Regions from separate parts of the Erwinia amylovora genome, predicted to be linked through region 1. Evidence: predicted binding sites of a transcription regulator. Region 1 holds the regulator's gene; the other holds the start of a gene.

What was found. Region 1 encodes sigma-54, which starts transcription at its own class of promoters, with help from an activator protein. Its sites were predicted from a motif close to GTTGGCACANNTTTCGCTNT; they were not measured.
Positions count from the first base shown of each region.
Region 2: glnK (P-II family nitrogen regulator) is a predicted target of sigma-54. The motif match lies at 4,870-4,889, and genes of this name have one in related genera.

Region 1 covers NZ_CP066796.1:377,254-384,450, reverse strand. Annotated here, with positions in the region: gene JGC47_RS01780 (calcium/sodium antiporter) at 1-873, shown strand, start outside; gene kdsD (arabinose-5-phosphate isomerase KdsD) at 885-1,874, shown strand; gene kdsC (3-deoxy-manno-octulosonate-8-phosphatase KdsC) at 1,893-2,459, shown strand; gene lptC (LPS export ABC transporter periplasmic protein LptC) at 2,456-3,025, shown strand; gene lptA (lipopolysaccharide ABC transporter substrate-binding protein LptA) at 3,003-3,554, shown strand; gene lptB (LPS export ABC transporter ATP-binding protein) at 3,560-4,285, shown strand; gene rpoN (RNA polymerase factor sigma-54) at 4,334-5,767, shown strand; gene hpf (ribosome hibernation promoting factor) at 5,790-6,077, shown strand; gene ptsN (PTS IIA-like nitrogen regulatory protein PtsN) at 6,255-6,737, shown strand; gene rapZ (RNase adapter RapZ) at 6,932-7,197, shown strand, end outside.
Region 2 covers NZ_CP066796.1:1,075,085-1,082,281, forward strand. Annotated here, with positions in the region: gene JGC47_RS04955 (DMT family transporter) at 1-518, opposite strand, end outside; gene JGC47_RS04960 (Lrp/AsnC family transcriptional regulator) at 625-1,098, shown strand; gene JGC47_RS04965 (SmdA family multidrug ABC transporter permease/ATP-binding protein) at 1,144-2,913, shown strand; gene JGC47_RS04970 (SmdB family multidrug efflux ABC transporter permease/ATP-binding protein) at 2,906-4,660, shown strand; gene glnK (P-II family nitrogen regulator) at 4,938-5,276, shown strand; gene amtB (ammonium transporter AmtB) at 5,294-6,595, shown strand; gene tesB (acyl-CoA thioesterase II) at 6,670-7,197, opposite strand, start outside.

The sequences.
Region 1 (7,197 bases):
CCGCTAATTATTGGTATGACCGTGGTGGGTATTGGCACCTCGCTGCCAGAAATGATCGTCTCATTTTCTGCCGCCGCACGCGGGCAAATGGATATCGCAATAGGGACGGCGATGGGTTCAAACATCGCCAATATTCTGTTGATCCTCGGCGCTGCCGCGGTGCTGCACCCGCTAACGGTACATTCTAACCTGATTCGCCGCGAACTCCCGCTGATGCTGCTGGTGACTCTGCTATGCGGCGTCATGCTGTTTGATAACCAGCTGAGCCGTGGCGATGGTCTGACCTTAATGGCTATAGCGACGGTCTACCTGCTGTTTATCATTAAAATCGCCCGCCGGGCCGAGCGCGAAAATAATGATTCGTTAACCCGTGAACAGCTGGCCGAACTGCCGCGTGACGACACAGGCAATACCGTTGCATTCCTGTGGCTGGCAGTAGCGCTGATCGTTCTGCCCATGTCAACCAACATGGTAATCGATAACGCCACGGTGATTGCCGACTACTTCGGCGTCAGTGAACTGGTCATCGGACTGACGATTATATCGGTCGGCACCAGCCTGCCGGAACTGGCTACCGTCATTGCCGGTGCGCTGAAAGGCGAAGATGATATCGCCATCGGTAACCTGATAGGTTCTAATATTTATAATTTGGCTATTGTGTTGGGTATTCCGGCATTGCTACATCCCGGCTCGTTCGATGCAGCCGCCTTTGCCCGTGACTACTGGGTGATGCTCGGCGTCAGCGCGCTGTTTACATTGATCTGTTTGCAGCGCAGTCGCCGCATTGGGCGGCTGGCTGGGGCGCTGTTGCTGTGCGGATTTATCTGCTGGGTGGGCATTCTGTATCAATTCCCCTCAGTGACCTTTTGGTAAAAGGACCGACAATGATGACGCATCTCACTGCCGAAAACGACTTTGATTTTCAACAGGCCGGAAAAGAGGTCTTGCAGATTGAACGCGAAGGCCTGGAACAACTCGACCGCTACATTAACGATGACTTTACCCGTACCTGCGATCTGATTTACCGCTGTCGCGGCAAAGTAGTCGTCATGGGGATGGGCAAATCAGGGCACATTGGCAAAAAAATTGCCGCCACCTTTGCCAGTACCGGTACGCCCGCTTTCTTTGTACATCCTGCTGAAGCCAGCCACGGCGATTTGGGCATGGTCACCTCTGACGATGTGGTGATTGCCATCTCTAATTCTGGCGAATCTTCAGAGATTTTGGCCCTGATCCCGGTGCTGAAGCGCCTGCACGTCACATTAATATGCATCACCAGCCGTCCGGAAAGTGCAATGGGGCGTGCGGCAGATATCCATCTGTGTGTTAAAGTTCCGCAAGAAGCCTGCCCGCTTGGCCTGGCACCGACCACCAGCACCACCGCCACGCTGGTGATGGGCGATGCGTTGGCCGTTGCGCTATTGAAAGCCCGTGGCTTTACCCAGGAAGACTTTGCTCTCTCTCATCCCGGCGGGGCACTGGGGCGCAAGCTGCTGCTGCGCGTTGATGATATCATGCACTGTGGTAATGATATGCCACACGTCAGCCGTGACGCCTCACTGCGTAACGCCCTGTTGGAGATGACGCAGAAAAACATGGGGATGACGGTCATTTGTGACGCTGCGATGCAAATCGGAGGTATCTTCACCGATGGTGATTTACGCCGCATCTTCGATATGGGCATTGATATTCAGCACGCCAGTATTGAAAGTGTCATGACGCCAGGCGGCATTCGCGTGCGGCCTGGTACGCTGGCGGTGGATGCACTGAATCTGATGCAAACCAGGAATATCACCTGCGTCATGGTTGCCGAGAACAATCGGCTACTTGGCGTGATCCATATGCATGACATGCTGCGCGCTGGCGTAGTTTAATCAAGGAAGCGAACCATAATGAGTCACCCAGCAACCACCGTTGACACCTGCTACGGCCCGGTAAACCAACAGGTAATCACCAAAGCACAGGATATCAAACTGTTGATCTGTGACGTGGACGGCGTGATGTCGGACGGCGTGGTCTATCAAGGCAATAACGGTGAAGAGCTTAAAGGCTTCAACGTGCGTGATGGCTACGGTATTCGCTGCCTGCTGACATCCGGGACAGAAGTAGCAATTATTACCGGCCGCAAAGCGAAACTGCTGGAGGACCGCTGCATCACGCTTGGTATTACGCATCTTTATCAAGGGCAGTCAGATAAGGTTTTGGCCTTCCGGGAACTTCTGGATAAACTGGCACTCGGTGCTCACCAGGTGGCCTACATTGGCGATGACCTGATTGACTGGCCAGTCATGGCACAAGTCGGTTTGAGCGTAACCGTCGCCGATGCGCATCCCATACTGCTGCCCCGTGCTGACTACGTGACGCGCATCGCTGGCGGGCGCGGTGCGGTGCGCGAAATATGTGACCTGATATTAATTGCACAGGGTAAGTTTGAAACGGCTACAGGGCAGTCTGTATGAGTAAAACAAGACGCTGGATAACACTGATACTGGCGGTTATCGCCATAGTGTTGATCGGTTGGAATCTGACGGACAGTGATAACGGTAAAGGGGCGGTCACCAGCAATGATACTGAACCCACTTATATGAGCGATAATTCACGTACGCTGGTGTATAGCCCGACAGGCTCCATTAGCTATAAGCTGGTTTCTGACAAAGCGACCTATTACGCTACCGATGCGGTGAGCTGGTTTGACAACCCGGTGATGACAACATACGACGATAGCAAGGCTGCGTCCTGGACGGTACGTGCAGATAAAGCCAGGCTCACCAACGATCGAATGTTGTATCTCTATGGGCATGTGCAGGTAGACAGCCTGACTCAGGATGCACAGCTTGAGCGGATCAAAACGGACAACGCACAGGTCAACCTGACCACCCAGGACGTCACATCGGAGGATCGGGTAAACCTTTACGGCCGGAGCTTTAACTCTACCGGCATGAAGATGCGTGGGAATTTGCGGAACAAAACTGCCGAGTTGATTGAAAAGGTCAAAACATCTTATGAAATTCAAAATGAACAATAAAAGCTTAAAGTTACTGACAGCCGGCCTGCTGCTGGCCAGTAGCGTTCCGGCATTCGCGCTGACCGGCGACTCCAATAAACCCGTTAATGTTGATTCAGAAAACCAGGCGCTGGATATGCAGGGTAATGTGGCAACCTTCACCGGCAACGTGTTGGTCACTCAGGGCAGCATCAAAATTACGGCGGATAAGGTGGTCGTGACCCGTCCGGGCGGCGATAGCAAAAAAACCATTGTCGATGCCTATGGCAATCTTGCAACGTTCTACCAAATGCAGGATAACGGTAAACCGGTTCAGGGCCACGCTGAGAAAATGCGTTACGAGCTGGCGAACGATCGGGTCGAGTTAACCGGGAACGCCTATCTCGAACAGCTTGACAGTAATGTAAAAGGCGATCGCATTACCTATCTGGTAAAAGAACAAAAAATGCAGGCTTACGGCAACACCGGCAAACGCGTTACTACCGTGCTGGTGCCGTCACAGCTGCAAGATAAAGACCCTTCGTCAAACGGCCAGAAGAAGAGTAACTAACGAATATGGCAACCTTAATTGCAGAAAACCTGGCGAAAGCCTACAAAGGTCGTCGGGTGGTTGAAGATGTCAGCCTGCAGGTTAAGTCCGGCGAAATCGTTGGTCTGCTTGGCCCTAACGGGGCGGGCAAAACAACGACATTTTATATGGTCGTAGGGATTGTGCCGCGCGATGCGGGGCGCATCGTGATCGATGAAGAAGACATCAGTATATTGCCGTTACACGCGCGCGCGCGCCGGGGGATTGGCTACTTGCCACAGGAAGCCTCTATTTTCCGTCGCCTGAGCGTTTACGACAATTTGATGGCGGTATTGCAGATCCGTAACGATCTCACCAGCGAACAGCGCGAAGACCGTGCCAATGAGCTACTGGCAGAATTTCATATCGCGCATCTGCGTGATAGCCTGGGACAGGCCCTATCCGGGGGCGAACGCCGCCGCGTGGAAATTGCCCGCGCGCTGGCAGCCAATCCAAAATTTATCCTGTTGGATGAGCCTTTCGCCGGGGTTGACCCCATCTCCGTGATTGATATAAAAAAAATAATCGAACATCTGCGCGACAGCGGCCTTGGCGTCTTGATCACCGACCATAACGTCCGTGAAACGCTGGCAGTCTGCGAACGCGCCTACATTGTCAGTCAGGGGCATTTAATCGCCCACGGTACCCCAGAAGCGATCCTGGCCGATGAACAAGTGAAGCGTGTCTATTTAGGCGAAGAGTTCAGACTCTGATAAGGTGTTCACCTTAGGTATGATTTCTGGGGAATTAACATCCTGAATATGAAGCAAGGTCTACAACTCAGGCTGAGCCAACAGCTTGCCATGACGCCACAGCTGCAACAGGCCATTCGCCTGTTACAGCTCTCTACGCTTGAACTACAACAAGAAATTCAGCTGGCGCTGGAAAGTAACCCGCTGCTTGAACAGACCGATATTCATGAAGAGGTGGCCAGTCGCGAATATCAGGAAACCGAGGCGCTGGATACCCGGGAAGCACTGGAACAGAAGGACATGCCGGAAGAGCTGCCGCTGGATGCCACCTGGGATGAGATTTATACCGCCGGAACGCCCTCAGGGACCGGCACCGACTACCATGACGATGAATTGCCCGTCTATCAGGGGGAAACAACGCAGACGCTGCAGGACTATCTGATGTGGCAGGTAGAGCTGACGCCGTTTAGCGATACCGACCGGGCAATTGCAACGTCGATTGTCGATGCCGTAGATAATACCGGCTATCTGACGGTTTCACTGGAGGAAATCCTCGACAGCATGGGTAACGACGAGCTGGCACCAGAGGAAGTCGAAGCGGTACTGAAACGGGTACAGCGCTTTGACCCTGTTGGCGTCTGCGCGCGCGATCTGCGTGACTGTCTGCTGGTTCAGCTATCGCAGTTCGCTCAAGAGCATCCTTTTCTCAAAGAGGCTCGTCTGATTGTCAGCGAACATCTCGATCTGCTGGCAAACCATGATTTTCGCAGTCTGATGCGCGTCACGCGCCTTAAGGAAGAGGTGCTGAAAAGCGCCATGCAGCTGATTCAGACCCTCGACCCCAGGCCAGGTCAGTCGGTCAATACTCAGGAACCGGAGTATGTTATCCCGGACGTACTGGTACGCAAAATCAGCCATCGCTGGGCGGTAGAGCTTAATGCTGACAGCGTGCCGCGGCTAAAGATTAACCAGCATTACGCTTCTCTTGGCACAAATTCACGCAGCGATAGCGACTCGCAGTTTATCCGCAGTCACCTGCAGGAGGCGAAATGGCTGATCAAAAGTCTGGAAAGCCGTAATGATACCCTGCTAAAAGTGACCCGTTGCATCGTCGACCGACAGCAGGCTTTTTTTGAACAAGGTGAAGAGTTTATGCGCCCGATGGTACTGGCAGATATTGCCAGCGCGGTCGAGATGCATGAGTCAACTATTTCGCGCGTCACCACGCAAAAGTATCTGCACAGCCCGCGCGGTATTTTTGAACTGAAGTATTTTTTCTCCAGCCACGTCAATACCGACAGCGGGGGCGAAGCCTCATCCACGGCCATTCGTGCGCTGGTGAAAAAGTTAGTCTCGGCGGAAAACCCTGCCAAACCGCTTAGCGACAGCAAGTTAACCTCCATGCTTTCCGAACAGGGAATTATGGTCGCCAGGCGCACTGTGGCAAAATACCGAGAGTCTTTATCCATCCCGCCATCGAATCAGCGTAAACAGCTGGTTTGAACGAACAGAGAAGGAAGACACGATGCAGCTCAATATTACCGGACAACACGTTGACATCACTGAACCATTGCGCGAGTTTGTTACCACTAAATTTGCCAAACTGGAGCACTATTTTGACCGGATTAACCAGGTCTATATTGTTTTAAAAGTGGAGAAAGTGACGCAAATTGCAGATGCCACGCTGCATGTAAACGGCGGCGAGCTGCATGCCACCTCGGAAGATAAAGATATGTACGCGGCGATTGACGGCCTCATCGATAAGCTGACGCGTCAGTTGAATAAACATAAAGACAAGCTAAAACAACACTAAACTTCACTAAGCACCGGCTGGATTTTTCAGTACCGAAATCATGAGTGAGGCTGAACGCGGTTAACGGCTCGTCTTCTGTTCAAAGACGAGCCGTTACTCGATGCGGCATGTTAATCTTATGATCCAACCCTGGGAAAATGCCATGCGCCCTGCGGAAGTGAATAAGTAAGTGAAACTATGATGAACAACGATGTGAAACTGGAACTGGACTCCGTGCTAAGCGTCGCCTGCACGCGTAACGATGTACATTGCCAAAGCAAAAAACGCGCTCTGGAAATTATCAGTGAACTGGCGGCTAAACAGCTTAACCTGCCACAACAGATAATTTTCGATGCTATTCTGACGCGCGAAAGAATGGGCAGTACCGGCATCGGTAGTGGCATTGCCATCCCGCACGGCAAATTAGAAGAAGATACTTTGCGCGCCGTAGGCGTTTTTATCCGCCTGGAGAACCCCATCGCTTTTGATGCCATTGATAACCAGCCTGTGGATTTGCTGTTTGCCCTGCTGGTGCCGGCAGATCAGTGTAAAACGCACCTGCACACACTTTCTCTGGTCGCCAAACGTCTGGCAGATAAAACGGTCCTGCGTCGTTTGCGCGCGGCACAAAGTGATGAAGATCTGTATCATATCATCACTGAAGATCACCATGAGATCTAACCGATCGGTGATCTATCCATCATCATTGGCGTAATAATAAAACAATTGCAAAACGCCAAATGCAGTCAGCGATACAGACGCCGTTCACAGCACATCTCGTAGAAACACCGTCCGGCGACAGCCCGGGCAAAGCGGCTAATGCGATTGCAATTTAAAGCACAAAGGTGCAAAGCGCTAAACTGGGGGAAAAGTAAATGGTGCTGATGATCGTCAGCGGTCGTTCAGGCTCTGGAAAATCGGTGGCGCTGCGTGCCCTGGAAGATATGGGATTCTACTGCGTGGATAATCTACCCGTGGTATTGCTGCCCGATCTGGCTAACTCACTGGCAGAACGCAATATGCCTGCTGCGGTGAGTATTGACGTGCGTAACATGCCGGAATCCCCGGAGGTATTCGAACGCGCACTCACCAGCCTGCCTGACAGTTTCTCGCCGCAGCTGCTGTTTCTTGATGCCGATCG
Region 2 (7,197 bases), 700 kb from region 1:
ACGTACATCACCGCATGGATCAGCACCGCCGCGACCAGTGCCAGAATTCCCTGCAGCTGGCTTTCTGCGCTGGACTGCGTTTCATGCCACAGTATGGTGCCCAGTGCGCCGGTACTGATGCCAAGGCCAAGCAGCTGTTGCAGCGTTGTTTTTTCCTGTAAAAAAAACAGTGATGCCGCGAGAACGGCCGCCGGCATTGTGGCAAAGATAATGGCGGCCAGGCTGGAGGAGGTATAGCGTTCGCCGTAAATCATCAGGGTGAACGGGATTGCAAAATAGAAAAGCGTTACGCACAGCTGGAAGCCGCGTTGACCAGCGGGGAATAGCAATGGGGCTTTTTGATAACGCGCCAACAATAAAAGCAGCGGTGCGGCGCAAAGAAAGCGTAGCCCGGTAGCGGAAATCGGCGGTACGCTGGCCACGGCAATTTTCATCGCCATCCAGGTGGTTCCCCAGGTCAGAGAGACGGCAATAAATAGTCCAGTTATCATAAGTTTACGGAAAATTTTGGTGTTCATCCCGGTCATCGCTGAATTCAAAAAAAATGAGAGCAGCAGATTAACGCAATGCCAGGAGAAAATGTTGCTATAATATTGCTGCATTTACCCAACCAGGGAGAAAATTTTGCTACCAACAGCGCTGGATAAAAAAGACCGTATGCTTTTGAACCTGCTTCAACAGGATTGTACCCTGTCACTTCAGATACTGGCGGATGCCGTAAACCTGACAACAACACCATGTTGGAAGCGTTTGAAAAGGCTTGAGGATGAGGGCTATATTCGCGCCCGGGTGGCGCTGTTGAATGGTGAAAAGCTCGGTCTGGATCTCACTGCCTTTGTGTTAATCAAAACACATCAACACAGCAGTGACTGGTACAATCAATTTGTCACTGTGGTACAGGCGATGCCGGAAGTGATGGGTTTTTACCGCATGGCGGGAGAATATGATTACCTGTTGCGGGTACAGGTCACCGATATGAAAAGCTACGATGGCTTCTATAAAAAGCTGGTAAACAGCATTCCCGGCTTGCTTGATGTGACCTCTGGTTTTGCCATGGAAGAAATAAAATGCACTACCGCTTTACCGGTTGCCCCCTGACAGGGACTGCCGTTAACTTATCCAGCCAATATTCAGGATGTTCCAGTGCGACTTTTTAGCCAACTGAGCTGGTTTTTCTTGCGAGAATGGCGCCGATATCTCGGTGCGGTGCTACTGCTGGTCGTCACTGCTGTACTTCAGCTATTGCCACCTTATGTTGTAGGCAAAATCGTTGACGGCGTTAGCCATGAGGCCATGAGCACCGGGCAGCTGATGATGTGGATTGGTGCGATGATCATCACCGCGATAATCGTCTATCTGCTGCGCTATGTCTGGCGCATACTGTTATTTGGTGCCTCTTACCATCTGGCGGTTGAACTGCGCGAAGATTTTTACCGTCAGCTAAGCCGTCAGCATCCTGAATTTTATTTGCGCCACCGCACTGGCGATCTGATTGCGCGGGCCACCAATGATGTTGACCGGGTCGTCTTCGCCGCCGGAGAGGGCGTTTTGACACTGGTGGATTCTCTGGTGATGGGCATAGTGGTACTGGTGGTGATGAGCAGCCAAATCAGCTGGCAGCTCACCCTGTTGGCCCTGCTGCCGATGCCGATCATGGCAATGGTGACCAAACATTATGGTAACCAGTTACATCATCGTTTTAAAAGCGCACAGGCCGCGTTCTCATCACTCAATGACCAAACCCAGGAAAGTTTGAGCAGTATCCGGATGATCAAGGCATTTGGTTTAGAGGACCATCAGTCGGGTCAGTTCGCTGCCATTGCTCAGGATACCGGGGAAAAAAACCTGCGCGTGGCGCGCATTGATGCACGATTCGACCCCACTATCTATATCGCCATTGCCCTGTCAAACCTGTTGGCTATTGGTGGGGGAAGTTGGATGGTTTGGCATGGCTCGATGACGCTTGGGCAGCTAACCAGTTTTGTTATGTATCTCGGTTTGATGATTTGGCCAATGCTGGCGCTGGCATGGATGCTGAATATAGTCGAACGCGGCAGCGCTGCCTGGAGCCGTATCCGCTCACTGTTGTCCGAAGCGCCGGTGGTCGCCGATGGTAAAAAGTCGCTGCCGGAAGGGCGAGGGGTGCTGCAAATTGCCATTCGGCAGTTTAGTTATCCTGGTGTGCAGCAGCCTGCGCTTCGTAACCTCAATGTGAATATTAAACCCGGGCAAATGCTGGGGCTGTGTGGCCCCACCGGATCGGGGAAAAGTACTTTACTCAGTCTGATCCAGCGCCATTTTGATATTGAACAAGGGGATATTCGTTATCATGCCATCCCACTGCCGCAGTTGCGTCTTGACGCCTGGCGCAGCAGGTTAGCGGTGGTAAGCCAAACCCCGTTCCTGTTCTCTGACAGCGTGGCAAACAATATTGCTTTAGGTCGTCCTGCTGCCACGCAGAGCGAGATTGAGTATGCGGCGCAACTGGCTAACGTGCACGAAGATATACTGCGCTTGCCACAGGGCTACCAGACGGAAGTCGGTGAACGCGGGGTAATGCTTTCCGGCGGGCAAAAACAGCGTATTTCCATCGCGCGTGCGCTGCTGCTGAATACAGAAATTCTGCTGCTGGATGATGCCCTTTCTGCGGTGGACGGTCGTACTGAACAGCACATTTTACACAATTTGCGGCGCTGGGGAGAAGGACGCACGGTGATTATCAGCGCTCATCGTCTTTCGGCATTGTCCGAAGCCAGTGAAATTCTGGTATTGCAGCATGGTGCAGCAGTCCAGCGCGGTGACCATGAACAGCTGCTTGCCACTGAAGGCTGGTATGGTGAAATGTATCGCTATCAGCAGCTGGAAGCGGCGTTAGATGAAGATAACATCGTACAGGGAGTGCCACATGGCTAATAACACCCGGCTATGGCCGACGATCAAGCGGCTGCTTTACTACGGTGCGCCGTGGCGGAAATCACTTGGCCTGGCCGTATTGATGTTGTGGATTGCCGCAGCGGCAGAAGTGCTCGGGCCGGTGCTGATCAGCTTTTTTATCGACCAATTGGTGGCGAAACATCGTATGCCTTTGGGGCTGGCGGCTGGGCTGATAACCAGCTACCTGTTGCTACAGCTGCTGGCCGCTATACTACATTACTGGCAGGCGCTGCGGTTTAACCAGGCCGCGGTTGGCGTGGTACAGCGTTTACGCACCGAGGTTATGGATGCCGCTTTGCGCCAACCGTTAAGCGCTTTTGACAATCAACCGGTCGGGCAAATTATCTCGCGGGTAACCAACGATACAGAAGTGGTGCGCGATCTGTATGTCACCGTGGTAGCTACCGTGCTGCGCAGTGCTGCGCTGGTCGGTGCGATGCTGGTGGCAATGTTCAGTCTGGACTGGCGCATGGCGCTGGTGGCAGTGGCCATTTTTCCGGCAGTGCTAACTGTGATGCTGATATATCAGCGTTGCAGCACGCCTGTTGTGCGTCGGGTGCGCAGTTATCTGGCCGAAATCAATAATGGTTTTAATGAAGTGATTAGCGGCATGAGTGTGATCCAGCAGTTTCGTCAGCAGGCCCGTTTTGGCGAACGTATGGGCGAGGCCAGCCGCTCGCACTATCTGGCGCGCATGCAGACGTTACGCCTGGACGGCTTCCTGCTGCGGCCGCTGCTCAGCCTGTTTTCCGCGCTGATCCTCTGCGGGCTGATGATGCTTTATGGTTTTTCATCTGCAGGAACCATTGAAGTCGGCGTGCTTTACGCCTTTATCAGCTATCTTGGCCGGCTCAACGAGCCTCTGATTGAACTGACCACCCAACAATCGATGCTGCAACAGGCGGTGGTGGCAGGTGAGCGAATTTTCGAGCTGATGGATGCGCCCCACCAGCCTTATGGTAATGATATCCAGCCGCTCAGTGGGGGCAGCATCGACATTCGCGACCTGACGTTTGCTTATCGCGGCGGTCGTCCGGTGCTGACGGATATCAATTTGTCGGTGCCGCCGCGGCATTTCGTTGCGCTGGTAGGGCACACCGGCAGCGGTAAAAGCACGCTTGCCAGCCTGCTGATGGGCTACTACCCGTTGAGCGACGGTGAAATCCTGCTTGATAACAGACCGCTTTCCTCACTCAGCCATGCCGCACTACGCAACAGCGTGGCAATGGTTCAGCAGGACCCGGTGGTACTGGCTGATACGTTTTTCGCCAATATCACTTTAGGAAGAGAGATCAGAGAGGATGTGGTTTGGGATGTGCTGGAGACGGTGCAGCTGGCGGCGCTTGCGCGCTCCATGCCTGAGGGTATTCATACCCGATTGGGGGAGCAGGGTAACTCTCTTTCAGTTGGACAGAAGCAGCTGTTAGCACTGGCCCGAGTGCTGATCTCGACGCCTAAAATACTTATCCTCGATGAAGCTACGGCGAATATCGACTCCGGTACCGAGCAAACGGTCCAGCAAGCGCTGCGTGCGGTTCGTCAGCGCACTACGCTGGTCGTCATCGCCCATCGACTATCGACGATCACCGAAGCGGATACCATCCTGGTGCTGCATCGCGGACAGGTGGTTGAACGCGGCAATCATCAGCAGCTTTTGGCAGCCCGCGGACGCTACTGGCAGATGTATCGGTTGCAGCTGGCAGGCGTGCAGCTTGCGGTGTCATAAGAGTCCGGCAGTAATAATTACGCTGCTGCACCAAATTCAGGCGAGAAAACCGCCGTCGGTAGAAGGAATGCATCATTTTAGTGCGCTATGAACTATTTTGGTGCATTTCTCTTGCCCCTTTCACCCATTCCTCATTTTCGTCCAAATGCAGTCTTAGCCAGTTTTCAGCCCGACATTGACTGATTACATGAAATCTTCATTTTATTAAATATGGCACAGCCTTTGCTTAATAAATGTATGTTGCTGACACAGCCATATTTTAACCCTGGGGGATCGTATGAAGCTGGTTACCGTGGTAATCAAACCGTTCAAGCTGGAAGACGTGCGCGAAGCGCTGTCGTCTATCGGCATTCAGGGACTCACCGTCACTGAAGTCAAAGGCTTTGGCCGTCAGAAAGGGCATGCGGAGCTGTATCGCGGTGCCGAATACAGCGTGAACTTCCTGCCAAAAGTAAAAATTGATATCGCTATTGCGGACGACCAGCTTGATGAGGTTGTGGATGTTATCAGCAAGGCGGCCTACACCGGAAAAATAGGTGACGGGAAGATTTTCGTTGCAGAACTGCAGCGCATCATCCGTATCCGTACCGGTGAAACTGACGAAGCCGCACTGTAATCCGGGGCTAAGAATAGATGGAATGGGATAAAATGAAAAAAATTGCTAACTTCTGCCTCGCCGGGGCCACCTTTTTACCGTCGCTGGCTATGGCTGCCGCACCCGCAGTCGCCGACAAAGCGGATAACGCCTTTATGATGATCTGTACTGCTCTGGTACTGTTCATGACTATTCCTGGCATTGCACTTTTTTATGGCGGTCTGATCCGTGCCAAGAACGTGCTGTCAATGCTGACTCAGGTTGCCATGACTTTTGCGTTGGTGTGCGTATTGTGGATGGTCTACGGTTATTCTCTGGCCTTCAGCGAGGGCAACGCATTCTTTGGTAGCTTTAACTGGGCGATGCTAAAAAATATCGCACCTGGGGCGCTGATGGGGTCTTTCTATCAGTATATTCATATCGCTTTCCAGGCGTCCTTTGCCTGTATCACCGTCGGTTTGATTGTCGGCGCTGTAGCTGAGCGGATCCGTTTCTCTGCGGTGCTGATCTTCGTGGTTATCTGGTTGACCTTTGCCTACCTGCCCATTGCCCATATGGTGTGGGCCGGCGGTTTCCTCGCTCAGGATGGCGCGCTGGATTTTGCCGGGGGGACTGTGGTTCATATCAACGCCGCCGTTGCCGGTTTGGTCGGGGCTTATCTGGTGGGTAAACGTGCCGGCTTCGGCAAAGAAGCCTTTAAACCGCATAATCTGCCGATGGTCTTTACCGGAACGGCAATCCTTTACTTTGGCTGGTTTGGCTTTAACGCCGGCTCCGCCAGCGCGGCTAATGAAATTGCCGCTCTTGCTTTCCTCAACACGGTTATCGCGACCGCTGGTGCGATGCTAAGCTGGACCTTCGGCGAGTGGGCGCTGCGCGGTAAGCCATCACTGCTGGGCGTCAGTTCCGGTGCTATCGCTGGCCTGGTTGCCATTACTCCTGCATGTGGATACGTCGGGGTTGGTGGCGCGTTAATTATTGGTGTGATCGGCGGGCTGGCTGGCCTGTGGGGGGTAACCATCTTGAAAAAATGGCTGCGTGTTGATGACCCCTGTGATGTGTTCGGCGTGCACGGCGTGTGCGGCATCGTTGGTTGCATCCTGACCGGTGTCTTCGCGTCGTCTTCACTGGGCGGAACGGGCTATGCCGAAGGTGTGACCATGAGCCATCAGGTCTGGGTACAACTGTTCAGCGTTGGGCTGACTATCGTCTGGACTGCGGTGGTGGCTTTCGTCGGCTTCAAAGTGGCGGATATAGTCGTCGGACTGCGTGTTCCGGAAGAGCAGGAACGCGAAGGTTTGGATGTCAACAGCCACGGCGAGAATGCTTATAACAATTAGTCTTTGGCATGAAAAGCGAAAGTCACCGATCAAGCGGGCCATTCAAGGCCCGCTTTTTTTATGCGACCATGGCATCAAGAGTTCTGACGTATGACGCCTTCCTGGACGGTGGAAGCCACCAAACTGCCCTGCTGATTGTAGAACTCACCGTGCACAAAGCCGCGGGCGCCAGAGGCGGAAGTGCTTTCAACGCTGTAAAGCAGCCATTCATTGAGATCGAACGAACGGTGGAACCACATCGAATGGTCGATGGTGGCAACCTGCATGCCTGGTTCAAGAAACCCCTTACCGTGTGGCTGCAGCGCTACGGGAAGGAGATTGTAATCTGAAGCATAGCCCAGCAAATATTGATGGATACGTTTGTCGGGGGGCAGGGGGCCGTTCGCGCGTATCCAGCTATAGCGCAGCGGCTTACTGACGTGGCCTTGCAACGGATTATGGAACTCAACCGGGCGGATTTCAAACGGTCTCTCGGCTAAGAACTTATTACGGGCTTTTTCGGGGATAAGCTGCACCATTTTGCGGATAATATCTGACTCGGATGGCAGTGCATCAGGCCCCGGGACCTCGGGCATCGTTTTTTGGTGCTCAAAACCACTCTC